2 regions of the Delftia sp. WY8 genome follow, and region 1 is predicted to be linked to the other one. Evidence: predicted binding sites of a transcription regulator. Region 1 holds the regulator's gene; the other holds the start of a gene.
The links. Region 1 encodes FNR, which switches genes on or off when oxygen is low (the NO sensors DNR and NnrR bind a similar motif). Its sites were predicted from a motif close to TTGATNNNNATCAA; they were not measured.
Positions count from the first base shown of each region.

Region 2: the regulator FNR is predicted to act here: its motif matches at 2,897-2,910, upstream of G4D77_RS00360 (3-hydroxybenzoate 6-monooxygenase).

Region 1 covers NZ_CP049795.1:1,075,411-1,090,864, forward strand. Annotated here, with positions in the region: gene G4D77_RS04820 (bifunctional diguanylate cyclase/phosphodiesterase) at 1-2,167, opposite strand, end outside; gene G4D77_RS04825 (cyclic di-GMP phosphodiesterase) at 2,164-3,408, opposite strand; gene G4D77_RS04830 (sulfite exporter TauE/SafE family protein) at 3,582-4,307, opposite strand; gene hemN (oxygen-independent coproporphyrinogen III oxidase) at 4,313-5,695, opposite strand; gene fnr (fumarate/nitrate reduction transcriptional regulator Fnr) at 5,857-6,576, shown strand; gene G4D77_RS04845 (hypothetical protein) at 6,658-6,945, opposite strand; gene G4D77_RS04850 (FixH family protein) at 7,127-7,441, opposite strand; gene ccoG (cytochrome c oxidase accessory protein CcoG) at 7,499-8,953, opposite strand; gene ccoP (cytochrome-c oxidase, cbb3-type subunit III) at 9,031-9,948, opposite strand; gene G4D77_RS04865 (cbb3-type cytochrome oxidase subunit 3) at 9,976-10,113, opposite strand; gene ccoO (cytochrome-c oxidase, cbb3-type subunit II) at 10,125-10,757, opposite strand; gene ccoN (cytochrome-c oxidase, cbb3-type subunit I) at 10,777-12,213, opposite strand; gene ccoS (cbb3-type cytochrome oxidase assembly protein CcoS) at 12,277-12,414, opposite strand; gene G4D77_RS04885 (heavy metal translocating P-type ATPase) at 12,417-14,852, opposite strand; gene G4D77_RS04890 (universal stress protein) at 14,969-15,412, shown strand.
Region 2 covers NZ_CP049795.1:87,804-103,257, forward strand. Annotated here, with positions in the region: gene glyA (serine hydroxymethyltransferase) at 1-187, shown strand, start outside; gene G4D77_RS00345 (patatin-like phospholipase family protein) at 209-1,267, opposite strand; gene G4D77_RS00350 (LysR family transcriptional regulator) at 1,343-2,245, opposite strand; gene G4D77_RS00355 (MarR family winged helix-turn-helix transcriptional regulator) at 2,260-2,796, opposite strand; gene G4D77_RS00360 (3-hydroxybenzoate 6-monooxygenase) at 3,001-4,209, shown strand; gene G4D77_RS00365 (cupin domain-containing protein) at 4,226-5,263, shown strand; gene G4D77_RS00370 (fumarylacetoacetate hydrolase family protein) at 5,302-6,009, shown strand; gene maiA (maleylacetoacetate isomerase) at 6,029-6,670, shown strand; gene G4D77_RS00380 (Bug family tripartite tricarboxylate transporter substrate binding protein) at 6,787-7,824, shown strand; gene G4D77_RS00385 (flavin-dependent oxidoreductase) at 8,238-9,476, opposite strand; gene G4D77_RS00390 (tripartite tricarboxylate transporter substrate binding protein) at 9,527-10,507, opposite strand; gene G4D77_RS00395 (MarR family winged helix-turn-helix transcriptional regulator) at 10,621-11,169, shown strand; gene G4D77_RS00400 (CoA-acylating methylmalonate-semialdehyde dehydrogenase) at 11,372-12,895, shown strand; gene G4D77_RS00405 (lysozyme inhibitor LprI family protein) at 12,957-13,358, shown strand; gene G4D77_RS00410 (acyl-CoA dehydrogenase family protein) at 13,441-14,607, shown strand; gene G4D77_RS00415 (TfoX/Sxy family protein) at 14,631-15,095, shown strand; gene G4D77_RS00420 (DUF488 domain-containing protein) at 15,118-15,454, shown strand, end outside.

The DNA of each region.
Region 1 (15,454 bases):
TCTTGATCTTGGAGATGGGCAGCTTCTTCAGATAGGCCAGGTTGGAGTAGCCGGTGCCGAAGTCGTCGATGACCATGCCCACGCCCAGATCGGCGATCTGGCATACGCGCAGCGCCATGTCCTGTGCATCCTGCAGCAGGATGCTTTCGGTCAGCTCCAGCTCCAGCAGATGGGGTTCCAGGCCGTAGCGGCGCAGCAGCTCGGTCACGCGCTCGACAAAGCCCGACTGGCGAAATTCCAGCGCCGAGACGTTGACCGACACCTTGATCGGCATGCCCTGCTTCTGCCAGCGCGCAGCCTCCTGCACCGCCTGCTCCATGACCCAGGCGCCCAGCGTGACGATGTAGCCCGACTCCTCGGCCAGCGGGATGAAGACACCGGGCGAGACCACGCCGAATTCGGGGTCGGTCCAGCGCAGCAGCGCCTCGGCCGCGACGATGCGGTCGCTGTCGATGTGCACCTGGGGCTGGAAGTACACGGCCATGCGGCCATGCTCCAGCGCCTGGCGCATGGCATGCTCCAGCTTCATGCGCGACAGCAGGCCCGCGCTCATTTGCGGCTGGTAGAAGCTGAAATGGCCCCGGCCCCGCTCCTTGACGCGGTACATGGCCGTGTCGGCCTGGCGGATCAGCTCGTCCAGCGTGAGGCCGTCGGCCGGGTACTGGGCCACGCCGATGCTGCACTGCACGGAAAAACCCAGGCCGTCGAGCAGGAAGGGCCGCTCCATCTCCTGCAGGATGCGCCTGGCCACCGCTGCAGCCAGCTCGGCGTTGCAGCCGTGCAGGTAGAGCACGAACTCGTCGCCGCCCAGGCGGCACAGGATGTCTACCGGCCGCATGCAGTCGCTCAGGCGCTGCGCGACCAGCTTGAGCACTCGGTCGCCGAACTGGTGGCCCAGCGAGTCGTTGATGATCTTGAAGCGGTCCAGGTCGATGAACAGGATGCTGAACACCGTGCCGCCTGCGCGTGCGGCCTCGATGGCCGCATCCACGCGCTCCGTGAGATTGAGCCGGTTGGGCAGGCCGGTGAGCGCGTCGCTGTAGGCCAGCTGTTCGATGCGCTGCTGTGCCACGCGCTGCTGGGTGAGGTCGCGCATGAAGCCGATGCTCTGCACCACGTCGCCCTGCGCATTGCGCAGCGGAACCCAGGACAGGCGCACGGCGCAGCGCGCACCGCCGGCCTGGCGCAGCCACAGGTCGCCCTCCCAGAAGCCGCCTTGATGCCACTGTATGCGGGCCAGGTCGCCCAGCGTGTCGGATGGGTCTTCGGCGGCTTCGAACAGCGATTCCACCGTGCGGCCCTGCACGGGCATGCCGCCCAGCAAGCGTTCGCAGGCCGGGTTGGTACGTGCCACGTCCATGTGGCCATCGGCGATGAAGATGCCGTCCAGGCTGGACTCGAAGACCCGCGCAGCCAGCTCCAGGCCCGCCTGGGTCTGGGCCTCGGCCGTGATGTCGCGGAAGGAGAAAATGCGCCCCATGGGCAGGCCCCGGCGCAGCTGGGGCACGGCGCGGCGCTCCAGGATGCGGCCGTCGCGCAGGTCCAGTACGTCGGACGCTTCCATCAGGGGCTGGGCCGACAGCAGCTTCAACTGCTGCGCGTAGGACTCGGCATCGCGCACCTGGCCGGCCAGGTGATCAAGGATGGCCGCGTCGTTGCGGCGCACCAGCAACGCCTCGGGAATTCCCCAGAGCGTGGCGAATCGGTGGTTGAAGGCGCGGATGCGGCCATCGGGATCGCACACCAGGATGGCGTCGGCCGCCGACTCCAGCGTGGCGCGCAACTCGCCCAGCAGGCTTTCGAATTCGGCCTCGTGCAGCGCCTGCTCGCGCCTGTCCAGCATGCTGACCAGGAGCACCTCGCCGTCGAGCGCGCGCACGCGCATCTCCACGGGCGCCAGCTGGCCGTCGGCACGGCGCACCTCGGAAATGAACTGGGCGCCGGCCTGCCAGTTGAAAGGGTCGCTCCAGAACGCCTGCTGCTGCGGCGTGGCGGCCAGCACCTGCACGGGCAATCCCACGGCGGCATCGGTCTCATAGCCGGTGACGGATTCGCTGGCGGCGTTGGCGCGCAGCACCTTCAGGCTGCGGGCATCGATCAGCCACAGCGCCTCCTGCAGTGCATCGAGCAGGCGGGGCCAGGCGCGGTTGAGCGCTTGCTTGTTCAAGACGCCACCTTCGGCGGATCCAATTCCACCGCCCGTTCAAAGTAATAGCAGACACGCCGGCGCGGCGACAGATAGTCCAGCGCGTCGCGCGGCAACTGCGCAGGAGCCACGCCCCGGCGTATGCCCAGCGCGGGAAACAGCTCCAGCGCCAGCACGGGCGCCTGGGCGGCCGGCACGCTGGCGTCATGGACCATCACCGAAGGCTTGAGCGGCCGTGATGCATTGACGGACATGACCATGGCATGGCGCCCATCGGTCAGCTCCACCACCGAGCCCGGCGGGAACACGCCCATCATGCGGATGAAGCCATTGAGCACGGGCGCGGCGAACTTGTCGCGCAGCCGGCTGAACAGCATGGACAGCGCCTCGTGCGGCGTGTGCGGCGTCTGCGCATCGCCGGGATTGCACAGGCGGTCATAGGTGTTGACCAGGGCCAGGATCTGGCCCGTGAGCTCCATGTCCTCGGCCACCAGGCTCAGCGGGAATCCCGTGCCGTCGGCCCATTCATGGTGCTGTGCGATGGCGGTGGTGACCTGGGCCGACAGGCCCATGCGCATGGCGATGGCGACCGATTCACCCACATGGCGCTCGTAGCGGTCGCGCAGCGCGTCGGGCACGGAAGACTCCAGGGCCAGGCCGTGCATGCCTTCGGCGCCGGCCACCGGCTTGCCGGCATCGTGCAGCAGCGCCGCCAGGCCCAGGTCGCGCAGCAGCGCAGCCTCCAGGCCCAGGGCGCGGCCCAGCAGCAGGCCGAGCACGGTCACGTTGACGGCATGCACGCTCTGGTTGCTGCCCACGCCATCGGACAGGAGGTGAATCGCCACGTCCTGCGGGCCGGCCAGTTCGGCCAGGCAGCCGTCGACCAGGGCTTCGGTGGGCATGCGCGCCTGCTCGGGCGCGCTGGCAAGGGTGGTTTCGATGGCCACATAGCCACGCTCCACCTTCTGAAAGCGCGCATTGCAGTCCTCCAGCCGGCCGCGCCAGTTGGGCACGGACAGCAGCAGCGGCGCTGCGGGTGAGGGTTCCTCGGCGGGCTCGGCTGCAGCGGCCGCCACAGCGGGCAGCGGCTGCGGCGGCGGAGTGCGCACCTCGGCCGGCCAGGCGTCGCTTTTGTGCGGAACGCAGCGCACCGCCTCCAGGCCCAGGGATTTCAGGGTCTGGATCTGTGCGCTGGAGGTGATCTTGAAGCTGCTGACCGGAAAGGGATGGTTCAGCCATCCAACATCGAGCTGGACAAACATGCCCGGACGGAGGTCTCGGATATCGATGAGGACGGAATGGTTCACGCGCGGCAACGGCCCCGAGGCTGAAGGAATCGGCAAATGTAAGCCGATGATTCGGGCATTATCTCCAGTTCTGAGGGCCTTGCAGGCAATCCGCGACCCTCAGGACCAAGTCTGTCCCCCGCTGTTGTTCATCGGCACCAGAGACTGGGCTTGTAGATCAGGTCCATCCACAGCGCCCACACGGCCACGCCCACCAGCATCAGGCCGGCCAGCCGCGTGCCCCATTCGGCACGCAGGCCGTTCAGGCGCTGGCGGCCCAGCCGCCACAGCCAGGGGCCGGCCACCAGCCACAGCCCGCTGCCCACGCCAAAGGCCGCCATGGCCGATGCGCCCTGCAAGGGGCCACCGCTGAGCGCGGCGACCAGCACGGCCGAATACAGCAGTCCGCAGGGCATAAGCGCCCAGGCATAGCCCGCCGCCAGCGTGCCGCCAGGGGCGGACACCCAGGGCTGCACGCGCCGCCAGGCGGCGCGGCCCGCAGACTCCAGCCAGGCGGGCTGGCGGGCCTGCACCATCATGGCCAGGCCCCAGGCCATCACGGCGACATGGGTCAGCGTCCAGAACGGCTGCAGCGCCGTGGTCTGGCTGGTGAGCCAGGACAGGCTTTCCATGGCCAGCGCCGAGGCAGCGCCCAGGCTGGCATAGCCGGCCAGCCGCCCGCCATGGAACAGCGCCGTGCGCAGCCACAGCCGGCTTTGCAGTCCATGGACGGCGACCACCTGCCCACCACCCTGTACCGTGCCCTGCCCCGCCCCGCCCGTGACCACGCCGCAGGGCGCGGCGCACATGGCAAGGCAATGGGGCCCGCCGACGAGCCCCATGATCAAAGCGGTCCAGAGCAGCGACAACAGCATGGGGCCTAGATGATCCTCGAAAACCGCGCCCGGTTTTTGTCGGCCTGCAGATATCGGTCAAACAGCATGGCCACGCCACGCACGAAGTACCAGCCCATGGGCGTGACCTGGAATCCCTCGTCGCTGATCTGCACCAGCCCCTTGGCCTGCAGGTCCTGAAGCGCCGCCAGCTCGGGGGCGAAGTACTCGCGAAAGCCCAGCAGCCAGGCCTGCTCCATGGGCTCGAACAGCACGGCGCCCTGGCACATGATGGCCATGATGACGGCGCGCCGCACCAGATCATCGCGCGACAGTGCCAGGCCGCGCACCACGGGCAGGTGGCCGGCGTCGATGGCGTCGTAGTACTCCTCCAGCGTCTTGGCGTTCTGGCTGTAGCTGGCCCCCACCTTGCCGATGGCCGACACGCCCAGCGCAATCAGGTCGCAGTCGGGCTGGGTGCTGTAGCCCTGGAAGTTGCGATGCAGCCGGCCCTGGCGCTTGGCCACGGCCAGCGCGTCCTCGGGCAAGGCGAAGTGGTCCATGCCGACGTAGACATAGCCGCCGTCCATGAAGGCCGCGATGGAGCGCGAGAGCATGGCCAGCTTGTCGGCGCCCTGGGGCAGGTCCTCGGCCGCGATGCGCCGCTGCGGCTTGAAGCGCTCGGGCAGGTGGGCATAGGCATAGAGCGCGATACGGTCGGGCCGCAGCGCATTGACCTGGGCCAGCGTGCGCTCGAAGGACTCGGGCGTCTGCTTGGGCAGGCCGTAGATCAGGTCCACGTTGATGGAGGCAAAGCCCAGCTGCCGTGCCGCTGCCACCAGCGCGAACACCTGCTCGGCCGGCTGCACGCGGTGCACGGCGATCTGCACCTGTTCGTCGAAGTCCTGCACGCCGAAGCTCAGGCGGTTGAAGCCCAGCTCCTTGAGCACGGCCAGGCGTTCGACGCTGACGGTGCGCGGATCGACCTCGATGGAGTATTCGCCGCCCGGCTCCAGCTTGAAATGCTCGCGCAGCAGGGCCATCAGCGTGCGCAGCTCATCGTCCGAGAAGAAGGTGGGCGTGCCGCCGCCCAGGTGCAACTGGCTGACGGCCTGGCCCTTGCCGCAATGGGCCGTGTGCAAGGCCATCTCGCGCGCCAGGTAGTCCAGGTAGACGGCAGCGCGATCGTGGTGGCGCGTCACGATCTTGTTGCAGGCGCAGTAGTAGCACAGCGACTCGCAGAACGGCACATGCACATACAGCGACAAAGGCATGGCTCGCGCTGCGGTACTCGATTTGCGGTGTTCAAGTGCCAGGATATAGTCTTCAGCACCGAAAGCCTCCACGAAACGATCGGCCGTGGGGAACGAGGTGTATCGGGGCCCCGGTACGTCGAAGCGACGCAGCAGCTCTGGGGTGACAGCGGTCATGGGTTTTTTCCTCTAATGTCGTCCACTGTGCCGCAGCCCATTGGCCGCGTCCTTGACTCATATCAAGAGTTGTTCGCGGCAGTGCTGCGACAATTTGATCCAACTCATCGCCATCCACGAGGTCACCGCCGGCGCACTGCTGCGCCGCTGATGTTTACTCCATGAACCTTCAGACCATCAAAGCATCCTGTTCCAATTGCAACCTGCGCGAGCTGTGCATGCCCATGGGCCTGGATGCCGAGCAGATGCAGCGCATCGACGACATCGTGGCCACGCGCCGCAAGGTCAAGCGCGGCGGCCTGCTGTTTCGCAACGGTGAGTCCTTCACCTCGCTGTACGCCATCCGCACGGGCTTCTTCAAGACCTGCGTGGCCACCGAGGACGGGCGCGACCAGGTCACGGGCTTTCAGATGGCCGGCGAGATCATCGGCCTGGATGGCATCGTCAACGACCACCACACCTGCGATGCGGTCGCGCTGGAAGACGCCGAGGTCTGCGTCATGCCCTTCGACAAGCTGGAGGACCTGTCGCGCGAGGTCACGGCCCTGCAAAACCATGTGCACAAGGTCATGAGCCGCGAGATCGTGCGCGAGCACGGCGTGATGCTGCTGCTGGGCAGCATGCGTGCCGAGGAGCGCCTGGCCGCCTTCGTGCTCAACCTGGTGCAGCGCCTGCACGCCCGGGGCTTTTCCAAGTCGGAACTGGTGCTGCGCATGACGCGCGAGGAAATCGGCAGCTACCTGGGCCTGAAGCTGGAGACGGTGAGCCGCACCTTCTCGAAGTTTGCCGAAGAAAACATCATCGAGGTGCGCCAGCGCCATCTGCGCATCCTGGACACGGACGCGCTCAAGCGCATCGTCAACAGCCAGCAGTGCCAGTGAGGCCGCAAGGCCCCGCCCCCCGGCAATGAACAAGGCCCGCGATCGCGGGCCTTGTTCATTGCCATTGCAGTGCACGCAGGTTCAATCGCGCCCCAGGCCCTGCATGGCCAGATTTGGGTCCGGCTCGGAGACCACGCCGTCGTTGAGATCGTGCGTGGAGCGTCCCAGCATGGTGGTCATGAGGCTGGACAGCATGGTCACGCCCCAGAAGGCGAAGAAGGCCAGCGTGTAGATTCCCTGCCGCGACCAGCCCAGGTCGCCGAGCCAGTGCAGCTCCAGCGGGTCCACGAAGGCGAATACCAGCATCTCCATCACGGCGGCGGCCAGAAAGGCCGGCCAGGCAATCCACATCCAGCGTTGGGCCAACATCAGCGATCTCCTTGAGCTGTCGAGGGGTGGCTTTCATTGTGCGCGCCGCCCGCGCACCGTGCCAAGCCCTGCGCACCCTGCACTGCCTGTAGGAAACCCTTGGCCCTCGCGCATGCTGGAGATGCCATCCACCATGCAAAAAGGCCGCGACTGCGGCCTTGTGCACGGCATTTTCCTGCGTTCAGCGGTCCGTGGGATGGTCCTGCGCGGGCGTGGCCGCGTGGTTGCGGCCGGTGACCGCGGGCGCCAGGCTCTTGGGCACTTCGCGCACGCCATCGGCACGCTCGTTGATGGTGATGCCATTGCGGTAATAGTCAGGATCGATCACGGGATCGGCGCCATTGATCGCAATGACGGCCGTGACCACGCCAGCCACCACGACGGCGGCCGGGCCGGCCACCACGAGCCAGACATGGGCGAACTTCCACCAGGGCTTGCCGGCGTCCGGATGCGAAGGGGCCGTGGCGGGCGCGGAGACTGCGGGACTGGAAGACATGGATAACCTCTTTCTTTCAAACAGCCGGCGCAGCCTGGGCGGCGCCGGCCAGACATATCACCGGGGCACCAGGAAGACGGCCTTTTCGGACGCGCGTCCCGCGCCTGAATGCACGGCATCGATATCGAAGAATACGGTGTGCGAGCCCGGCTCGGCGGAACCGTAGGGAATCTGCAGCCGCGCCGCAATGCCGCGCGTCTCGGCAGGGCCGACCTCTACCTCCTGCTCGGACGCCAGCTCCAGCCCGTCGAGGCCATGGGCGCTGATGCGGTAGCGCTGGGCCTGCTCGGTGGCATTCATGATCTGCAGGCGGTAGACATTTTCCAGCTTGCCGCCCGCGACGATGCGCGACAGCGATGCCCGGTCGCGTATCACGTCGACCTTGACCGACTGGCGCAGCGCCAGGCTCACGATCATGGCCATGCTCAGGCCGATCAGCACGGCCGAGTAGACCAGTACGCGCGGACGGAAGATGCGGCGCAGCACCTGGGCCCGCCGCCACATGCCGGCCATGGCGTTCTGCGTGGTCAGCCGGATGAGGCCGCGCGGATACTCCATCTTGTCCATGATGGAATTGCAGGCGTCTATGCACAGACCGCAGCCTATGCATTCGTACTGCAGGCCGTTGCGGATGTCGATGCCCACGGGGCAGACCTGCACGCACATCTTGCAGTCGATGCAGTCGCCCAGGCCCTGGGCCTTGTAGTCAACCTTCTTGGTGCGCGGCGCGCGCGGCTCGCCCCGGCCCGTGTCGTAGCTGACGATCATGGTGTCGCGGTCGAACATGGCGCTCTGAAAGCGCGCATAGGGGCACATGTACTTGCAGACCTGCTCGCGCATGTAGCCGGCGTTGCCATAGGTGGCGAAGCCGTAGAACAGCACCCAGAAGACCTGCCAGCTGCCCTGCAGCGCCAGCAGCTCGCCGCCCAGCTCGCGGATGGGCACGAAGTAGCCCACGAAGGTGAAGCCGGTCCACAGGGCAATGGCAATCCACAGCAACTGCTTGAGCGACTTCTTCCAGAGCTTTTCAAAAGTCCAGCCGTTCTTGTCCAGGCGCATGCGCGCGCTGCGGTCGCCCTCGACCTTGCGCTCCACCCACATGAAGATTTCGGTGTAGACCGTCTGCGGGCAGGAAAAGCCGCACCACAGGCGACCGGCCACGGCCGTGAACAGGAACAGCGCCAGCGCCGAGATGATCAGCAGGCCCGCCAGGTAGATGAAATCCTGCGGGTACAGCACCAGCCCGAACAGGTAAAAGCGCCGCGCACCCAGGTCGAACAGCACCATCTGGCGCTGCCCCCATTCCAGCCAGGGCAGGCCATAGAAAACCAGTTGGGTGAGAAACACCAGAGCCCATCGCCAGCGTGCGAAGACACCGCTGATGGAGCGCGGGTAGACCTTCTTCTCGGACTCGAACATCGACACCAGCTGGCCCGGGTCCGGGTCGGCAGGCGTGATCGGAATGACTTTGCGGGGAGGCTTCCCGGCATCATCCCCGTTCTCGGGCTTCATGGTGGGTTCCTTGGTTTTTTGGAATATCTGAAAACTCAAAAGGCAAAAAGGCGGCGCCGCAGCGCCGCCCCCTGTCCTTATTGACGGACTGCGCCGTCTTTGTGCGACATGCCCCAGACATAGGAGGCAAGCACCGCGATCTGCGCCTCGGTCAGCTTGTCCTTCTGGGCAGGCATCTCGTTGTGCTTGCCGTTGTTGATCATGGCCGTGATGGCGGCCTCGCCCCAGCCGTGCAGCCAGATGTCATCGGTCAGGTTGGGCGCGCCCAGGGCCTGGTTGCCCTTGCCGTCCATGCCATGGCAGGCGGCGCAGGCCGTGAACTTGGACTTGCCCAGCGAAGCCTTGAGCGAGTCGTGCGGGCTGCCCGACAGGCTCAGCACATAGTGCGAGAGGTTGCGCACATCGTCGGGCGTGCCGACGGCAGCGGCCATGGGCGGCATGATGCCGATGCGGCCCGCCGTGATGGTTTCCCTGATCTTGTCGGGCGTGCCGCCATGCAGCCAGTCGCCATCGGTCAGGTTGGGGAAGCTCTTGCCGCCGCGTGCATCCGAGCCGTGGCACTGCGCGCAGTTGTTCATGAACAGGCGCTCGCCGATGGCCATGGCCTGGGGGTCCTTGGCCATGTCTTCGGTGCTCATGCTCGTGAACTTGGCGTACAGCGGCTCCAGGTCCGCGCGGGCCTTGGCCATCTCGTTTTCATAGGCGCCCAGCTGCGTCCAGCCCAGCTTGCCCGCGAACGAGCCCAGGCCCGGATAGGCCGCCAGGTAGGAGAAGCCGAACACCGAGGTGATGATGAACAGCCACATCCACCACTTGGGCATGGGGTTGTTCAGCTCGCGCAGGTCCTCGTCCCAGACGTGGCCCGTGGTGTTGTCGGCCGAGGGGACCACCTTCTTGCGTGCGGTGAGATACAGCAGCAGCAGGCAGCCGATGATGCCGCCCAGCGTGATCGCCGTGACATAGATCGACCAGAAGTTGTTTACGAAATCGCTCATGGGAAGTTCTCGTTCTGGTGGAGGGACTCAGTCTTGCTCGAACGGCAGCTGGGCGGCCTCTTCGAAACGGGCCTGGTTGCGGCGGGCGAACGCCCACCACCAGATACCGATGAAGCAGGCCAGAGAGGCCAGCGTGGCCACGATGCGCATGGTGGTGATGTCCATGTCGCTCTCCTTTACTTGACCGAACGGCCCAGCACCTGCAGGTAGGCGATGACGGCGTCCATTTCCGTCTTGCCCTTGACCTGCTCGGCGGCGCCGCTGATTTCCTCGTCGCTGTAGGGCACGCCCACCTTGCGCAGCGCGCTCATGTGCTGGGCGACCACGGTGTCATCCACCTTGTTCTTCTCCAGCCAGGAGTAGGCAGGCATGTTGGACTCGGGCACCACGTCGCGCGGGTTGTTCAGGTGGATGCGGTGCCATTCGTCGCTGTACTTGCCGCCCACGCGGTGCAGGTCGGGACCCGTGCGCTTGGAACCCCACTGGAAGGGGTGGTCGTAGACGAACTCGCCAGCCACCGAGTAGTGGCCGTAGCGCATGGTCTCGGCGCGGAAGGGGCGGATCATCTGCGAGTGGCAGTTGTAGCAGCCCTCGCGCAGATAGACGTCGCGGCCCATCAGCTGCAGCGGCGTGTAGGGCTTGAGGCCCGCCACCGCTTCCGTGGTCGACTTCTGGAAGAACAGCGGAACGATTTCCACCAGGCCGCCGACGGCGACCACCAGCAGGGTCAGCACGATCAGCAGGAAATTGTTGGTTTCCACCTTCTCGTGGGAAAAGCTCTTGGGAGCGCTATGGTTGTGATCGGACATGAGTAATGCTCCTAGACGCTCAGGCGTGGGCCACGACGGCAGGCACGGCCACCTTCACGGAACGGCCGGAGATCGCGGTCTTCCAGGTGTTCCACAGCATGACCAGCATGCCGCCCAGGTACAGCAGGCCACCGGCCACGCGGATCACGTAGAACGGATAGCTGGCCTTGACGCTTTCGACGAAGGTGTAGGTCAGCGTGCCATCGGGATTGACGGCGCGCCACATCAGGCCCTGCATCACACCGGCGATCCACATCGCGGCGATGTACAGCACGATGCCGATGGTGGCCATCCAGAAGTGCAGCTCGATGGCGCCCACCGAGTGCATCTTGGTCTTGCCGAACAGGCGCGGGATCAGGTAGTACAGCGAGCCCATGGTGATCAGGCCCACCCAGCCCAGGGCGCCCGAGTGAACGTGGCCCACGGTCCAGTCCGTGTAGTGCGACAGCGCGTTGACGGTCTTGATGGACATCATCGGACCCTCGAACGTGGACATGCCGTAGAACGACAGCGACACGATCAGGAAGCGCAGGATGGGGTCGTCGCGCAGCTTGTGCCATGCGCCCGACAGCGTCATCACGCCGTTGATCATGCCGCCCCAGCTGGGAGCCAGCAGGATCAGCGAGAACACCATGCCCACGGACTGCGTCCAGTCGGGCAGCGCGGTGTAGTGCAGGTGGTGAGGACCCGCCCACATGTAGGTGAAGATCAGCGCCCAGAAGTGGACGATGGACAGGCGGTAGCTGTAGACCGGACGGCCAGCCTGCTTGGGAATGAAGTAATACATCATGCCCAGGAAGCCTGCGGTCAGGAAGAAGCCCACGGCGTTATGGCCGTACCACCACTGCACCATGGCGTCCTGCACGCCGGCGTAAGCCGAGTAGCTCTTCATCCAGCCGGCCGGAATGGCCGCGCTGTTGACGATGTGCAGCAGCGCCACGGCGATGATGAAGGCGCCGAAGAACCAGTTGGCCACATAGATGTGACGGACCTTGCGGATGCCGATGGTTCCGAAGAACACGATGGCATACGAGACCCAGGTCACGGCGATCAGCAGGTCGATCGGCCACTCCAGCTCGGCGTACTCCTTGCCCTGGGTGTAGCCCAGCGGCAGGCTGATCGCGGCGGCGAGAATGACGATCTGCCAGCCCCAGAAGGTCAGGCTGGCCAGCTTGGGCATGAACAGCCGCGTCTGGCAGGTGCGCTGCACCACGTAGTAGCTGGTTGCGAACAGCGCCGATCCGCCAAAGGCAAAGATCACGGCGTTCGTGTGCAGCGGACGCAGGCGTCCGTAGCTCAGCCATGGAATGCCGAAGTTGAGTTCCGGCCAGGCCAGCTGCGAGGCGATCAACACCCCGACAGCCATGCCCACCACTCCCCAGACGACGGCCATGATAGAGAACTGCCTTACGACGGTATCGTCGTAATAGACAGCGTTGTTATTTGAACTATCCATCGTGCACCCCTTAGATTGCTATCAAAGTGTTACTTTCTTCGCTGTCGGGCGTGTTGACCCACGTCAATCGTCCCGAAGAATGCGTTCGCCCTCTTGTTCCACGCTCTCGAATTGCCCGCGATAGACGGCCCACCACAGGGCCGCGAGGATGGCGAGCACAAGCACCACCGACAGCGGGATCAGTAAATAGAGAATGTCCATAGTCAGAACCTCCCCACCGTTGCGGTGGAGCCCGTCGGCATGGTGACGGACGCTGCGGGCGCAGCAGGCGTGCCCGTGTGATTCGTCAAGGCCAGTGGAAGGCTGCGCGCAAGGCGCGCGGCGTTGAGCACCACCAGCAGCGAGCTCAGTGCCATTCCCAGGCCGGCCACCCAGGCAGGCATAAAGCCCGCCAGGGCCAGTGGAATCGACACCGCGTTGTAAGCGGCAGCCCAGGCCATGTTCTGCCGCACCACCTGCAGTGTGCGGCGCGACAACAGACATGCCTGGAGCACCAGTTCCAGGCTGTCGCCCAGAACAACGAAATCTGCGCGCGATTGTGCCAGCGGCACTGCTCTACCAAAAGCAAAAGAGACATGCGCTCCAGCTAAAACTGGGCCGTCGTTGAGGCCGTCGCCCACCATGGCCACATGGTGGCCGGCTGCCTGCGCCTGCTGCAGCCGCTCCAGCTTATCCTGCGGGCTGCAGCCGCCGTGGGCCTGGGTGATGCCCACGCGCGCCGCCATGGCGCGTGCGGCGTCCTCGCGGTCGCCGGACAGCAGCATCACGGCGATGCCCTGCTTCCCGAGCGCCTGCACGACGGCGGCGGCTTCGGGCCGCACGTCCTCGCTGAGTACAAAGCGCGCCAGCGTATGCCAGCCCTGTTCGGTCTGCTCGGCCAGCAACACGCCCTGCACGGGCTGCTCGCCCGCCACGCCCGCATGCAGGGCCGATCCCAGGCGCAGATGGCGGCGTCCTCCCGGGCCCTGCACCCAGGCGTCCAGGCCCAGGCCTGCCACTTCCTGCATGGTGTCCAGCTTCCAGTGCGTCGCGGCATGGGCGCCAGCCTGCGCGATGGCGCGCGAGGCCGGGTGCATGGACTGGCGCGCCAGCAGCGCCGCCAGCGCCAGCACCTCGTCGGCATCCTCGCCGCGCGCAGGCTCGAACGAGGACAGCGCCAGGCCGTCGCGTGTGAGCGTGCCGGTCTTGTCGAACACCAGGGTGTCCACAGCGGCCAGCGCTTCCAGGCCCTGCAGGTTGCGCACCAGCACGCCGCTGCGCGCCAGCGTGCCGGCGGCCGTGAGCATGGCCACGGGCGTGGCCAGCGACAGCGCGCAGGGGCAGGTGACGATGAGCACGGCCACGGCCACCATCATGGCCTTGCCGGGATCGGTGGGCCACCACCAGATGGCAGCGCCCAGCGCGGCCAGCAGCACCACGACCAGGAAGGGCCGCGCCACCTTGTCGGCCAGCTGGGCCAGGCGCGGCTTTTGCAGCGAGGCGCTTTCCATCAGGCCCACGATCTGGGCGAAGCGCGTGTCGGCCCCCACGCCGTCCACGCGCACATCGACCACGGCGTCCAGGTTGTAGCTGCCGGCCGTGACGCTGTCGCCCTCGGCACGCAGCACGGGCGTGGACTCGCCCGTGAGCAGGGCCTCGTCGGCATGGGTGCGGCCGCGCACGATGGTGCCGTCGGCCGGGAAGGCCTCGCCGCTGAGCACGCGCACCAGGTCGCCGGCACGCAGGCGGCGCGTGGCCACGCGCTCGAAGTGGCCGGCCGCGTTCTCGCGCAGCACGGCATCCGGCAGGCGGTTCATCACGGCTTCCAGCGCGCCGGCCGTGCGGTCGCGCAGCCGCAGCTCCAGCCAGCGGCCGGACAGCAGGAAGAAGACGAACATGGTCAGCGAGTCGTAGAAGACTTCCTCGCCGAAGGGCCCCGAAGGATCGAAGGTGCCCAGTGAGCTGATCACGAAGGTGATCAGCATGCCCAGCGCCACGGGCAGGTCCATGCTCACGCGGCGCTGGCGTATGTCGCGCAGCGCGCTGGAGAAAAAGGGTCCGCAGCAAAACAGCACCACGGGCAGCGAGATGACCCAGGAGGCCCAGCGCAGCAGCGTCTCCATCTCCTGCGACAGGTCGCCGGGGCGGGCCACGTAGGCGGGCCACGCATACATCATCACCTGCATCATGCAAAAGCCGGCCACCAGCCAGCGCCACAGCGCACGGCGGCTTTCGGCCTGGCGGCGCTCGCGCGCAAAGGCATCGCGCGCAGGAAGCGCCTGGTAGCCGGCGCGCCGCACGGCCTCCATCCACTGGGATGGAAGCACCTGCTCGTGGCGCCAGGTGACTCGCGCGCGGCGCGTGGCTGCGCTGACTTCGGCCTTCTCCACCCCGGGCACGGCCCGCAGCGCATCCTCGATGGTCAGCGCGCATGCGGCACAGTGCATGCCCTCCAGAACGACGTGCGAATCCCAGGCAGGGAAATCGGTGGGTTCTTTGGAAGGGTCGGCGGGAGTTGCGGGGCCTGCGGGCCGTCCGAACGAACTCCACTCCTGCGGATCATCCAGCAGCCGGGCCGTGGCCTGCTGCGAGGGCGAGAGACCTGAATCAGGCGCCGCCACCGCCGCCTCGCTGGATGGGGCTGCAATGGTGTGGGGCATGGTTCTTAGCGTAATCGGGGGGCATGATAAGCGTATTGACATTAATCAACCGTTAACTCATGGTTGGGTCTATGCTGACTTCGTCCCACCCATCAGCACACACGAAAGGAGCACGCATGTACAACCGCATCCTGATCGCCACCGACGGTTCCGAGCTTTCCGACAAGGCCGTGGACAGCGGCCTGGGCCTTGCCGCCTTGTGCGGCGCCAGCGTGATCGTCGTCAAGGTGGTCCAGCACTATCCGCGCAGCTACTTCGAAGGCGGCGAAACCGTGGATCTCAAGCAGATCGAACGCATCGAAGGCCAGTGGACGGCCAACGCGCAGACCGTGCTGGATGCCATCCACGCCAAGGGCCAGGCGCTCAAGGTCCACGTGACCACGGAGATCGTCAAGTCCGACCTGGTGGCCGAAAGCGTGATCGACGTGGCCAAGCGCCGCGACTGCGACCTCATCGTCATGGCCTCGCACGGCCGCAAGGGCCTGCAGCGCCTGCTGCTGGGCAGCGAGACGCAGCACGTGCTCACGCACACCCACATTCCCGTGCTGGTACTGCGCTGAAGGGTAGCGGCAGCTTCGGCTTTCGCTGCACAAAAAAAGGCA
Region 2 (15,454 bases), 990 kb from region 1:
GCGCATAGGCACGCCCGCCGTCACCACGCGCGGCTTCGGCGAGGCGCAGTGCAAGCAGTTGGCCGGCTGGCTGTGCGATGTGCTCGATGCGCTGGACGCGCAGGAAGGCGCCCGCTTTGCCAAGGTGGCGGCGCAGGTCAGGGAGCAGGTGACGGGGCTTTGCGCCCGCTATCCGGTGTACGGATAGCCCGCGCGCAGCCGTGGTGGATCAGGGGTTGGCGTTGAGGTTGGGGTTGGCGCAGGCGCCATCCATCCCCGCCATCTCCGCCAGCTTCTGCACGCGCGAGCGCTGGTCCAGGCAGGCCTGGTGCTGGGCTTCGGCCGCCTTTTGCTGCGCCAGCTTCGCGGCCTTGGCGCGCTCGGCCTGCAACTGGGCGATGCGCTCGCGGATCTGGGGCATGGCGGCCACGGCAGCCTTTTCGCCTTCAAGAATGGCGCTGGCGCGCTGGGTGAAGTCGGCCGGGCCGATGTCCAGCACCTTGGGGCGGATGGTGATGTCGGCGCGGGCCAGCTCGGCCTGGCCCAGCTTCTGGCCCATGATGGCAATGGACTGGCCCAGGGCGCCCAGCATGTTCTCGGGCGCCTTGCCACGGGCCTTGTTGGAGATGTCCACAGCAATCACCAGATCGGCGCCCAGCTGGCGCGCGGCGTCCACGGGCACGGGGCTGGTGATGCCGCCATCGACGAAGTGGAACTTGCCGATGGCCACGGGCTGGAACACACCCGGAATGCTGCTGGAGGCACGCACCGCCTGCCCCGTATTGCCGCGCGCGAACACGGTGCGCTCGCCGTCTTCCAGCCGCGTGGACACGGCCACGAAGGGCTTGGCCAGTTGCTCGAGCGGCTTGCGGCCCACCTGTTCGTTCACATAGTCTTCCAGCTTCTGGCCCACCAGCAGGCCGCCCGAGGACAGCTGCAGGTCGCGGATTTTGGTCTCATCCAGCGCCACGGCCTTTTCCTGCAGCTCGAAGGCGTTCATGCCGCCCGCATACAGCGCCCCCACCACGCTGCCCGCGCTGGTGCCGGACACCACCGCAGGCGCAAGGCCATTGGCTTCCAGCATCTTGATGACGCCGATATGGGCAAAGCCCTTCACGGCCCCGCCGCCCAGGGCCAGACCGATCCTGATGGGGGCCACGGGTGTGCCCGGCACGGTGGGCGTGGACTCGGGCGTGGCCGCCGAGGGGCTGGGCGGGTTGCTGCCGCAAGCGGCCAGCCCCGCCAGGCTCAGGTACACCAGTGGACGCAAAAGGGCTTTCAGGCGCATGCCAGGGATCCTGCTGTCGGATGACGAGATTCGGGGCGGGCAGTATAGCGGCAGGGGCCTGACCGCCGCAGGCCCTCAGGCTCTGGGCTTCAGCAAGCCGCCCATGCCCTGCACAGCCTCCCTCAGAAACCCCCAGACCGCCTCGATGCGCTGAACCTGCCGGGCATCCGAGGGCATGCTCATCCAGAAGGTGCGGGTGAAGCAGGCCTCGGCGGGCAGCACGCGGCTGAGCACGGGGTCGCGGTCGGCGATGAAGGCGGGCAGCACGGCCAGGCCGGCGCCGGCGCGCACGGCTTCGTACTGGGCGGTGATGCTGGTGCTGCGAAAGGCAAAACGCTCGGGCTGGAACAGGGTGGACAGCAGCTGCAGCTCGCGCGTGAACAGCAGGTCGTCCACATAGTGGATGAAGCTGTGGTGGCGCAGGTCCTCGGTGCGCGCCACCAGCGGACGGCGCGCAAGGTATTCGCGCTGGCCGTAGAGGAACAGCCGGTAGTCCGTGAGCTTGGTGACCACGGCCGAGCCGCGCGTGGGGCGCTCCAGCGAGATGACGATGTCCGCCTCGCGCCGCGACAGGTGCAGCAGGCGCGGCAGGGCCAGCAGGTCGATGCTCAGCAGCGGATGGCGCTGCGTCAGCGCGGCCAGCTGCGGGGCCAGCAGCTGGGTGCCGAAACCCTCGGTGGCGCCCACGCGCACCAGGCCGGACGGGCCCTGGCTGGCGGATTCGGCCGCCAGCGGCATGCGCTCCAGCCCGGCGGCGGCGCGCTGCATGGCGTCTGCCACGCCCAGCAACTGTCGGCCGGCCTCCGTGGGCCGCCATTGGCCCGCTTCGCGCTCGAAGAGCACGGCCCCCAGCTGCTTTTCCAGAGCCTGGATGCGGCGCGACACCGTGGTGTGCTCCACGCCCAGTTGGCGCGCGGCGGCGGCCATGCTGCCGCTGCGTGCCAGCTCGCCAAAGAATCTCAGATGGTCCCAGTCCATGGGTCGAGGTCGCCTCAGTCGGCAGCGGCGCGGCGCGCGGCCAGCGTGCTGGGCGCACGCGCCAGCTCGTCGTTTTGCCGCACCAGGACGGCCATCATTTCCATGAACAGGCCCCGCTGCTCCTGCGGCAGCGGCTCCAGCATGCGCTGCTGGGCCCGCAGCACCGAGGGCTCGGCAGCGGCCAGCAGCGCAGCGCCTTCCGCGGTGACCGACAGCAGGCGCACGCGCCGGTCGGCCGGGCTGGTGTTGCGCACCATGAGGCCGCGCGCCTCCAGCCGGTCGATGACGCTGCCAATGGTGGAGGTGTCGAAACCGATCATCCGCGCCAGCGTGCGCTGGTCCACGCCGGGCTGGCGCAGCACGGCAGACAGCGCCGCGTACTGCACGGGGGTCACGCCGAATTCCTGGGTCTCTTCCATGAAGACGGCTACCGCGATCTGCTGCAGGCGGCGGATGTGGTAGCCGGGGTAGTTTTCTAGTTCTGCGGGTTGGTAGTCCATGGCCATTGCGCTCTTTTCCGGGTCCCTGCGGGCAAGCGCAGATGTTCGCATGAACCGCGCCCTCCGTTGGCGTTGGCTGGCGGACAGGTGATTCACCCGGACATGCTGTCCACCACCGTTTGGCCTGCATCCAGGGAAACCCCAGGCTGGCCTGATGCAAATCAACACTACACTCATCGTCAGCATACTGTTTAATTAGTCGCGACGCATCTGACCCCCAGGCGAGCGACACGCACCACGAAGCACAGGACATCCATGAGCACCAGCATTTCTTCCCGGGCGCTGCCCGTTCTTGTGGCAGGCGGCGGCATTGGCGGCGTGGCGGCCGCGCTGGCCCTGGCGCGCCAGGGATTCGCCGTCAAGGTGCTGGAGCAGGCGCCGCAGCTGGGCGAGATCGGCGCCGGCATACAACTGGGGCCCAACGCATTCGCGGCCTTCGACGCGCTGGGCATTGGCGAGCTGGCCCGTGGCCGCGCGGTCTATACCGACGAGATGGTGATGCACGACGCGCTCGATGAGCGGCTGGTCGGCCGCATTCCCACGGGCGAGGCGTTTCGCGCCCGCTTCGGCAACCCGTATGCGGTGATCCACCGCGCCGACATCCACACCTCGCTGCTCGAAGGCGCGCGCACCCACGGTCAAATCGAGACGCTGACGGGCACGCGCATCGAAGCCGTGCAGCAGGAGGGTGACACCGTCACCGTGCGCGACCAGCACGGCCAGGTCCATGTGGGCCAGGCCCTGATCGGCGCCGATGGCGTGAAGTCCGTGGTGCGCCAGCAGTACGTGGGCGATGCGGCGCGTGTCTCCGGCCACGTGGTGTACCGCGCCGTGGTGGAGAAGAACGACTTCCCCGAAGACCTGCGCTGGAACGCGGCCAGCATCTGGGTCGGCCCCAACTACCACCTGGTGCACTACCCGCTGCGTGGCGGCGAGCAGTACAACGTGGTCGTCACCTTCCACAGCCGCGAGCAGGAGGAATGGGGCGTGCGCGAAGGCAGCCGCCAAGAGGTGCAAAGCTACTACAGCGACTGCTGCCCGCGCGCCCGCCAGCTCATAGACCTGCCCAAAAGCTGGAAGCGCTGGGCCACGGCCGACCGCGAGCCCATTGGCCAGTGGAGCTTCGGCCGCGCCACGCTGCTGGGCGATGCCGCACACCCCACGCTGCAATACATCGCCCAGGGCGCCTGCATGGCGCTGGAAGACGCGGTGACGCTGGGCCAGGCGCTCAAGCGCTGCGGCAACGACTGGCCGCAGGCGCTGCGGCTGTACGAGCGCTCGCGCATCGCCCGCACGGCGCGCGTGGTGCTGTCCGCGCGCGAGATGGGCCGCATCTTCCACGCCAGCGGCGTGGAGCGCCTGGTGCGCAACGACCTCTGGAAGGGCCGCACGCCCCAGCGTTTCTACGACGCCATGGAATGGCTGTACGGCTGGAAGGCCGAAACCTGCCTCGCCGAAGACTGAACACAAGGAGACCGCCATGCAAGAACTTGGCCGCCTGGAAGACCTGCCCCAGGACTACCGCGACGAACTCGCGCGCAACAACCTGGTGCCGCTGTGGCCCAGCCTGCGCAACGTGATGCCGCCGCACACGCCGCGCCCGCGCACCCAGCCGATTGCCTGGCCCTACCAGGCCATCCGTCCGCTGCTGATGCAGGCGGGCGAGCTGACGCCCATCGAAAAGGCCGAGCGCCGCGTGCTGGTGCTGGCCAACCCCGGCCATGGGCTGGAGAAGATGCAGGCCAGCTCCTCCATCTACCTGGGCATGCAGCTGCTGCTGCCCGGCGAGTGGGCGCCCTCGCACCGCCACACGCCCAATGCCGTGCGCATGGTGGTGGAAGGCCAGGGCGCCTGGAGCCTGGTCGACGGCGAGAAATGCCCCATGGAGCGCGGCGACCTGATCCTCACGCCCACGGGCCTGTGGCACGAGCATGGCCATGACGGCGACGAGCCCGTGGTCTGGCTCGATGTGCTGGACCTGCCCCTGGCCTACTACCTGGAAGTCACCTACCACGTGGACGGCCCGCGCCAGCCCACCCTGCCCGGCCGTGGCGACCGGGCGTATGCGCGCGGCGGCCTGGCACCCACGCAGGTGTTCGCCCGCAGCGCCAAGGCCTACCCCATGCTGCGCTACCCATGGAAGGATGCGCGTGCCGCGCTGCTGGAGCTGGCCGCCGACCGCCCCGATCTGGACTGCGTGCAGCTGGCCTACACCAACCCCGAAACCGGGGCCGACTGCGAAAACATCCTGGGCTTCTACGCGCTGATGCTGCGCCCGGGCCAGACGCTGCAGCTGCCCGCCCGCTCGCCGGCCTGCGTGTTCCATGTCATCGAGGGCGGCGCCAGCGTGGCCGCCGTGGACCGCCATTTCGACCTGGCCCCGGCCGACACCTGCTGCGTGCCCGGCTGGGCGCCGGCCACGCTGGCCAATGCCAGCGCCAGCGAGCCCGCCTTCCTCTTCCTGGCCGACGAGGCTCCTTTGCACCGAAAGCTGGGCCTCTACGAAGTCCGGCCTTGAATCCTCCGATGTCTCTTTACTCCCCCATCGCCAATACCATGACCGCCCCCCAATACCTCTGGACCCCGCCCCCCGTCCAATCCCTGCCCGTGCGCGGCAGCACGCAGCGCCTGCCTGTGAACCGCCTGTTCTTCGTGGGCCGCAACTACCACGCCCATGCCGTCGAGATGGGCCGCCCGGTGGACAAGGGCGTGGAGCGCCCCTTCTACTTCACCAAGGCGCCGTCCACGCTGACCGAATCGGGTGCCACCGTGGCCTACCCGCCCGAGACGAACAACTACCACTTCGAGATGGAGCTGGTGGTGGCCATCGGCAAGGCGGGCTTTCGCATTGCGGCGGACCAGGCGCATGAACACATCTACGGCTACGCCTGCGGCCTGGACATGACGCGCCGCGACCTGCAGCTGGTGGCGCGCGACAAGGGCCGGCCCTGGGACCTGGGCAAGGATGTGGAGCAGTCCTCGGTGGCCAGCGAGATCGTGCCCATGCCGGGCCAGGTGATCGAATCCGGCGCCATTGCACTGGCCGTCAATGGCGAGACCAGGCAGCAGTCCGACGTGGACAAGCTGATCTGGAACATCCGCGAAATCATTGCCGACCTCTCGCTGTTCTATCACCTGCAGCCCGGCGACCTCATCTACACGGGCACGCCCGAAGGCGTGGGTGCCGTGCTGCCGGGCGACCGCATCACCGGCCATGTGCAGGGCGTGGGCGAGATCGCGCTCACCGTGGGCCAGCCTGAATAAGACCGGGGAGACCACCACCATGAAGCTCTACAGCTTTTTCCGCAGCGGCACCTCGCACCGCCTGCGCATCGCGCTCCACCTCAAGGGCCTGCGCGCTGACTACTTCCCCGTGGACCTGCGCGTGGACGAGCAGGCCCAGGCGCCGTTCAAGCAGGTCAACCCGCAGGGCCTGGTGCCGGCGCTGACGCTGGACGATGGCCGCACGCTGATCCAGTCGCCGGCCATCATCGAATGGCTGGAAGAGCGCCACCCCGAGCCGCCGCTGCTGCCCGCCGACCCCGAGGACCGCGCCCAGGTGCGCGCGCTGGCCGCCATCGTGGGCTGCGACGTGCATCCCATCAACAACCGCCGCATCCTGCAGACCCTGCGTCGCCAGTTCGGTGCGGACGAAGCCGCCATCAATGCCTGGTGCGCCACCTGGATTGCCGACGGCTTCGACGCCATCGAAGCCCTGCTGGCCCGCGACACGCGGCGCGGCGACTTCTGCTTCGGCCACGCACCCACGCTGGCCGATGTCTACCTGGTGCCCCAGATCGAAAGCGCACGCCGCTTTGGCGTGGACCTGAACCGCTGGCCGCTGATCAGCGCTGTGGACAGGGCCTGCGCGGCCCTGCCCGCCTTTGCACAGGCCGCGCCCCTGGCCCAGCCTGACGCCGGCTGAACCTCGCCTGAACCCCGCCGCACCTTTGCCGGCAGCCCTAACCCGCCCCGAATCCTCGCCAGAAGGACCGGGGCATTGCAAGCAGTGAAAAAAGCAGATCCAACAGGAGACAGACTGTGAAAGCATCCCCATCCAGCCGCCTCGGCACAACCCCCTCCCGCCGCAAGGCCCTTGCAGGCGCAGCCCTGCTGCTGGCCTCCATCGCCCCGCTGCATTGCGCCTGGGCGCAGGCAGGCTCCAGCAGCGCCGCCAGCTTTCCCACGCGCCCCGTCACCGTGATCACGGCCTTTGCCGTGGGCAGCGGCCCTGACGCCGTGCTGCGCATCGTGGGCGAAAAACTGGCCGCGCGCTGGAAGCAGGGCGTGACCGTGGACAACCGCCCAGGCGGCGGCGGCTTTGTCGCCATCGAAGCCGCACGCCGCGCCAAGCCCGACGGCTACACCCTGCTGCAGCTCGACAGCGAACATGTCTCCGCCCTGCCCTACCTATACAAGCAGCGCAACTTCCATCCGCTGCAGCACTTCGACCCGGTGGCGCCGCTGTTCCTCACGCCCTTCTTCGTGGCTGTGCCCACGAACTCGCAGTGGAAGAGCATGGGCGACCTGATCAAGGCGGCCAAGTCCGAGCCCGGCAAGGTCAGCTACGGCTCCTGGGGCGTGGGCAGCCCCGGCCATCTGGGCGGTGAATGGCTGGACTTCCTGACCGGCAGCAAGATGACCCATGTGCCCTACCGCGAGGTCAGCCAGCTCTACACCTCGGTGGCCAATGGCGATCCGGCCTGGAGCTTTGCCAGCCTCCCCTCCAGCCAGGGCATCTACAAATCCGGCAAGATCCGCTACCTGGCCGTGGCCGCGCCCCAGCGCATCGCCCAGGTGCCCGACGTGCCCACCGTGGCCGAATCGGGCGGCCCCGCCGAACTGATCGTGAACTCCTTCGTCTCCCTGCTGGCACCCAAGGGCGTGGACACCGTCCTGCGCGACAAGATCCACGCCGACGTGGTCGCTGTGCTGCAGGACCCGCAGGTGCGCGAGAAATTCGCCACCTTCGCCTTCCAGCCCATCACCTGGGAAGTGCCGGAGATGGAGAAATTCGCCAGGACCAAGGCGGACCAGTACAAGCTGCTGATCCAGAAGGCGAATATCAGCCTGGATTGAGAGCACCGAATAGACAAGGCAACGGGGCGTAGCGCCCTGTCGCCCCCGTACCCCGGCCCCTCCTCCCCATATGCCCGTGCCTGCGTCGTGGCGGTTGCGGGGTTGCAGTCCTGCCGAAGGACAGGACTGCTTCGTCAACTGACTGGCCGTGATTGTCTGAACGTAGCGCGCAGCGCGAAGTGAGTTTCACGGCGAACCCCGCGACCGCCACGACGCAGGTCGCCCCTTAGCGAAGCGAAGGGGACGCGGGCATTTGGGCGCGTTTCTTTGCCTCCTTTCTTGTCGCGCGACAAGAAAGGAGGTCGGCCGCCGGGCCGAAACCCGGCCTCGAAAAACGACCGCCGGGCAGGGACCCAAAAAGAGTCGGGATGCAATACTGAATACCTGCCAAGCCAGCTCATTGCCCAACCACTTCACCCTTGCGACTGCGGATTCGCAAACCCCGCCACCTGCTCGTAATGGCGGGCAATGGCGCGCAGCTCGTCCTGGCTGATCAGCTCGTCGATATGGCCGAAGGGCTGGCCGCCGCTGAGCTCGTCGGCCTTCATGATGATGAAGTCGGGCGGCGTGGAGCGGTTGGTCAGCACCACCTGGCTGGTGGCGGGCAGGCGGCTGGCCTCATAGGCGGCCAGCAGCGCCAGCGGGTCGCCCTGCGGATCGGCGGCCAGCAGGTCGGCCAGCACGCGCGCATCGCGCATGGCCTGGGCAGAGCCGTTGGAGCCGCGCGGATACATGGGGTGGGCGGCATCGCCCAGCAGGGTCACGCGGCCGAAGCTCCACTGGTCCACGGGGTCCTTGTCCACCATGGGGTACTCGAAGATGGTCTCGGCCGAGCGGATCAGGGCCGGCACATCCAGCCAGTCGAAGGTCCAGCCGCCGAAAATCTCCAGCACATCCTCCATGCGCCCGGCGCGATTCCAGTCGTTCATGCGCATCTGCGGGTCGCGGATCTCGGCCACCCAGTTGATGCGCTGCATGCCCTGGCCATCGACGTTGTCCTCGATGGGATAGATCACCATCTTGCCGGTATCGACCGAGCCGATGCGCAGATAGCTCTTGCCCGTGAGGATGGGCTTGAAGCGCGAGACGCCGCGCCAGGTGTTGATGCCGCCGAAGGCCAGCTCCTCCTGCGGATAGAACTGGCGCCGCACGGCGGAGTTGACGCCATCGCAGGCCACGACGATGTCGGCCGTGGCCGACGGCGGCACATGGCCCTGGGCATCCGGCGCGAAATGCACGGTGGCGCCATGGGCCGACTGGTCCACACGCACGCAGCGGTGGCCCGTGTGCACTGCGCCCGGGCCCAGGCGCTGCACGGCAGCCTCGAAGAGAACGCGGTGCAGGCGGCCACGGTGGATGCCCAGCTCCGGCAGCTCATAGCCGGCATGGCGGCCGCGCGGCTCGCGGTAGACGAACTGGCCGTAGCGGTTGAAGAACACGCTCTCCAGGTTCTCGATCGCCAGCGCCTCCAGCTGCGGCTGCAGGCCCAGGTCGCTGAGTTCGCGCATGGCATGCGGCAGCAGGGTAATGCCCGCGCCGATCTCGCGGACCTCGGGCACGGCCTCGAAGACTTCGCAGGCAATGCCTCTTTGATGTAGGGCCAATGCCAGGCACAGGCCTCCGATGCCGCCCCCCACGATCGCTACTTTCATCCGCTGACTCTCCATGCTTTCTCCAGGGGCGCTGTTGGCGCCCGCCCCGCCTACTCGGCGGTAATCCCCCGCGCCTTGACCAGATCGGCCCAGCGCCGGGCGTCCTTTTGCACCAGGGCCTTGAACTCGGCCGGCGTGCTGCCGGCCGGATCCATGCCCTGGGGCGCGAAGGCATGCCGGACTTCCTCCGACGCCAAAATCGCGCGGATCTCGCGATTGAGGGCATCGACCTGGTCCGCCGGCATGCCGGCCGGCGCAAACACGCCGTACCACATATCCACGTTCACATCGCCCGCCTTGGCCTCCTTGAGCGTGGGCACATCGGGCAGCAGCGGGTGGCGCCGCTGGCTGCCAATGCCCAGCGCGCGCAGCTTGCCGGCCTTCACATGCGTCAATGCCACATGAATGGGCAGGAACATGCATTCCACCTGGCCGCCCAGCAGGTCCGTCAGCGCCGGGCCTGTTCCGCGATAAGGGATGTGCGTGATCGATACGCCCGCCGTGCTCTTGAAAAGCTCCATCGCCATATGGTGCGGAGTGCCCACTCCCGGCGATGCGTAATTGATGCGACCCGGCGAGGCCTTGGCGGCCTTCACCAGATCGGCCGCCGTCTGATAGGCGGAGGCCGTGGGCGTCACCAAAATCAGCTGTCCCCAGCTGGTCAACGTTACAGGCTCGAGGTCCGTCAGCGGATTGAATGGCAATTTGGGATACAGCGATGCGTTCATCACCAGGGTATTCACTGTCACCAAAAGCGTCTGGCCATTGGCGGGCGAGCGCACAACGGCCTCGGTTCCGATATTTCCAGAGGCGCCCGGCTTGTTCTCCACCACCACGGGCCGGCCCTGGCGCTTGGCCAGCAAAGGCCCGATCGTTCGCGCAATCGTGTCGATTCCAGTCCCCGGAGTGAAAGGCACAATCAATTTCAGAGGCACACTCTCGGTGCTGGCGATGGCGCCTGCTACGGGTAAACCCAATACTCCCAATCCGCTTGTCTTCAAAAATTGCCGTCTGCCAACAAAATTTCGCATGTAGACCTCTTTTGTAGTTAGCATGCAAACGCATGGTAATCATGCACCAGAATGGGCACAATTGGTGGAAATCGAATGAATACTGGACATCTCTGCAAGAATACTAGACGCATATGGACACGATGACGCCTGCACCACTGCCGCTATATCAGCGCCCTGGCTTTTTGCTGCGGCGCGCCCACCAGATTTCGGTCGGCATTTTTGAAGAGCAATGCCGCCCCCTGGGACTGACGCCGCCCCAGTACGGCGCCCTGGTGCTAATCGACGCCTCCCCCGGCTCCGACCAAAGCTCCCTGGCGCGCGCCATGGGCTTCGACAAGGTGACCACGCTGCGCCTGGTGCGCGGGCTGGAAGAGCGCGAGTACGTGCACCGCGCGCTGAGCACGCGTGACCGCCGCCAGCACCAGCTCACGCTCACCGAAAAGGGCCGGGCCCTGCTGGCCGCCAGCGTGCCGCTGGTGGACCAGGCCTATCACCGCCTGGTCTCTCCGCTGGAAGACGAGGAACTGCAGGAGCTTTTGCGCCTGCTGACCAAGCTGGAGTCCGGCCTGGGTGCCAGCGCCCGCGTGAAGCTGGAGCCGCTGCACAAGCCCGCCGCCCGCGCCGTACACCACTCCAGTCCCGCTGCAGACGACCGCCTGCCGGCCACCGGTACGGACTGAGCCTTCAAGCCCTGAACCCGCATGGCCTGCGAACACCGCAGGCCATGTTTTTTGGCGTGGCCGACTTGGCATGCCGATGTGCAAAAACGCACATGCATACTGCAAACATCTCCATTGCTTGCGAAAAACCGCACAGCTACCATGCAATGAACGCCCGGCGCACGGCATGCCGGGCCGACACCACCGCAACAGGAGACAAGCCATGAATGCATCCACGTCCGCCAAGGTTTTGGCGCCCACGGTCAAGCTGCTGATCAACGGCAAGCTGGTCGAATCCCAAAGCACCCAATGGCGCGATGTGGTCAACCCGGCCACGCAGGAAGTGCTGGCCCGCGTGCCCTTTGCCACGCCCGACGAGGTCAACGCCGCCGTCGCCAATGCCAAGGAAGCCTTCAAGACCTGGCGCAAGACGCCCATCGGCCAGCGCGCCCGCATCTTCCTGAAGCTGCAGCAGCTGATCCGCGAGAACATGAAGGAGCTGGCCGCCCTGCTCACGGCTGAACAGGGCAAGACCCTGCCTGACGCGGAGGGCGATGTCTTCCGCGGCCTGGAAGTGGTGGAGCATGCGGCCAACATCGGCTCGCTGCAGCTGGGCGAGCTGGCCAACAACGTGGCCAACGGCGTGGACACCTATTCCGTGCTGCAGCCCCTGGGCGTGTGCGCGGGCATCACCCCCTTCAACTTCCCGGCCATGATTCCGCTGTGGATGTTCCCCATGGCCATTGCCACGGGCAACACCTTCGTGCTCAAGCCCTCCGAGCAGGACCCCATGGTCACCATGCGCCTGTGCGAGCTGGCCCTGGAAGCCGGCATTCCGCCCGGCGTGCTCAACGTGGTGCACGGCGGCGAGGACGTGGTCAACGCCATCTGCGACCACCCCGACATCAAGGCCATCAGCTTCGTGGGCTCCACCAAGGTCGGCACCCATGTCTACAACCGCGCCAGCCTGGCCGGCAAGCGCGTGCAATGCATGATGGGCGCCAAGAACCACGCCATCGTCATGCCTGACGCCAACAAGGAGCAAACGCTCAACGCCCTGCTGGGCGCAGCTTTCGGTGCGGCAGGCCAGCGCTGCATGGCGCTGTCGGTGGCCGTGCTGGTGGGCGATGCGCAGAAGTGGATTCCCGAGCTGGTGGAAAAGTCCAAGACCCTCAAGGTCAGCGGCGGCACCGAGCCCGGCACCGACGTGGGCCCGCTGGTGTCCTGCGCGGCGCTGTCGCGTGTGGAAAGCCTGATCGAACGCGGCCTGGCCGACGGCGCCAAGCTGGAACTGGACGGCCGCAAGCCCCAGGTGGCAGGCTACGACAAGGGCAACTTCGTCGGCCCCACCGTGTTCAGCGGCGTCAAGCCCGGCATGAGCGTGTATGACCAGGAAATCTTCGGCCCCGTGCTGTGCCTGGCGGCTGCCGACAGCCTGGACGAGGCCATCGAGTTCATCAACGCCAACCCCAACGGCAACGGCACGGCCATCTTCACGCAGTCGGGCGCTGCGGCGCGCAAGTTCCAGGAAGACATCGACGTGGGCCAGGTCGGCATCAACGTGCCGATTCCCGTGCCGGTTCCTCTGTTCTCCTTCACGGGCAGCCGCGCCTCCAAGCTGGGCGACCTGGGCCCCTACGGCAAGCAGGTCGTGCTGTTCTACACGCAGACCAAGACCGTCACGGCGCGCTGGTTCGACGACAGCACCACCAGCCAGGGCGTGAACACCACCATCAGCCTGCGCTGATGCACGGGTGGGCGGGCCTGGACTGATCCGGGGCAGGCCCCGGCTCTGGGATGATGGCGGCATGCGTTTTCCAATGACCGCCTCCCTCTCCCGGGGCCTGGGTGCCGCCTTGCTGACCGCCCTGGCCACCCTGCCCCTGACCCTTCACGCGCAGGCCGGTGCAGCCTGCGACCCGGCCTCCACCGCCGCCGCCAGCCGCAATGCCTGCGCGGTCCAGGCCTTCCAGGAGGCCGACACCGCGCTCAACATCCGCTACCTGGACGTCATGCAGCAACTGCCCCAGGGCAAGCGCACGGGCCTGCGCCACGACCAGAACGGCTGGATCAAGGGCCGCACGGCACGCTGCAAGGCCGCCACGCGCGACAGCGAAACCCAGCCTGAAGGCCCGCGCCTGTACCACGAATGCCTCACGGCCGCGACACAGGAGCGCATGCAGGCGCTGGAGCGTTGGCTGCAGCACTGACCGCCGCACGCCCCCCACAGCCACCGACAGCCCCCCCAGAACAACAAGGGCCCCAGAGCCCAACGCAGGAGACAAGCCAGCCATGGACTTCGAACTCAACGACGACCAGCGCGCCTTTGCCGAATCGGCCCGCGCCTTTGCCCAGGCCGAACTCGCGCCCCATGCCGCGCACTGGGACCGTGAATCCATCTTCCCGCGCGAGGCCATCGCCAAGGCGGGCGAACTGGGCTTTTGCGGCCTGTACGCGCCCGAGAACGCAGGCGGCCTGCAGCTGCCGCGCCTGGACGCCACCATGGTCTTCGAGGAACTGGCCGCCGTCGATCCCTCCACCACCGCCTTCATCACCATCCACAACATGGCCACCTGGATGCTGGGCACCTGGGCCACCGACGCCGTGCGCGCCGAATGGGGCGAGTCCCTGACCAGCGGCCGCAAGCTGGCCAGCTACTGCCTGACCGAGCCCGGCGCGGGCTCGGACGCCGGCTCGCTCAAGACCCGGGCCGAACTGGCGGGGCATGAATACATCATCAACGGCGCCAAGGCCTTCATCAGCGGCGCGGGCAGCACCGACATGCTGGTGCTGATGGCCAGAACGGGCGACGCAGGCTCGGGCGCCAGCGGCATCTCCGCCTTTGCCGTGCCCGCCGACCTGCCCGGCATCAGCTACGGCAAGAAAGAAGAGAAGATGGGCTGGAACAGCCAGCCCACGCGCGTCATCAGCTTCGACAACGTGCGCATCCCGGCCCAGAACCTGCTGGGCCGCGAGGGCGAAGGCTTCAAGATCGCCATGAAGGGCCTGGACGGCGGGCGCATCAACATCGCCACCTGCTCCGTGGGCGCCGCCCAGGGCGCGCTCACCCAGGCCCAGCAGTACATGCACGAGCGCAAGCAGTTCGGCAAGCCCATTGCCAGCTTCCAGGCCCTGCAGTTCAAGCTGGCCGACATGGCCACCGAACTCGTGGCCGCGCGCCAGATGGTGCGCCTGGCCGCCTCCAAGCTCGATGCCGGCGCGCGCGACGCTTCCACCTACTGCGCCATGGCCAAGCGCTTTGCCACCGATGCCGGCTTCATGGTCTGCAACGAGGCCCTGCAACTGCACGGTGGCTACGGCTACATCCGCGAATACCCGCTGGAACGCCTCATGCGCGATGCCCGCGTGCACCAGATCCTCGAAGGCACGAACGAAATCATGCGCGTCATCATCGCGCGGCGCATGCTGGAAGGCGATGCGCCGGACATGATCCGCTGATTCATCCACATCCAGCCCGCGCCATGCCCGCCCGCCCGCTCTCCGACACCACGCTGCACCTCATAGACGCCGTGCGCGAAGCCCTGGCCGGCTGCGACGACGTGCAGGAAAAGCGCATGTTCGGCTGCCATGTCTTCATGGTCAACGGCAAGCTGTGCCTGGGCGTGGAGGACGACGAACTGCTGGTGCGCCTGCCGCCCTCGCAGCACGCCGCCGTGGCCGAGACGCCGGGCCTGCGCCCGCTCTCGTCCAAAGGCCAGATGGACGGCTACTTCTTCATTGGCCCCGCCGCCTACGCCACGCGCCAGCAGTGGCAGCACTGGATTGCCCAGGCCCTGGCCTTCAACCCCCACGCCAAGGCCACGCCCCCGAAAAAGCGCAAGGCCCAGGCCAGCGAACCCGCGCCCGCCGACGCAAAGACACCGCCGGCGCCCCCCGCCCCGGCCGGGCGCCGCACACGCAAGCACCCCATCTTCGGCGACGAATAAGCCCCCTTTGCAGGAGAGCCCCATGCCCATCCGCATCGTCCAGCTAGGCAGCCCCCGCCACACCGATGAAGGCCTGCGCATAGGCACCGTGCGCCGCCCGCCGCGCGGCGTGCCCAAGGCCGAATTCGCCAGCCGCGACTACTACGACGTCTGGTACCCCGAACTCTCGCCCCAGCCCGACACCATGCACACCGCGCTCGAATCGCACCGCCTGCAGGACCACGGCCAGCAGGCCGAGGCCGACAAGCTCTGGCAGCAATTCGTGCGCAAATTCCGCAAGGAAATGGCCGAACCCGCCGCCAGCCGCACCCTGGACCTGCTGGCCGCCCTCTCGCAGCACAGCGCCTTCGCCATCGGCT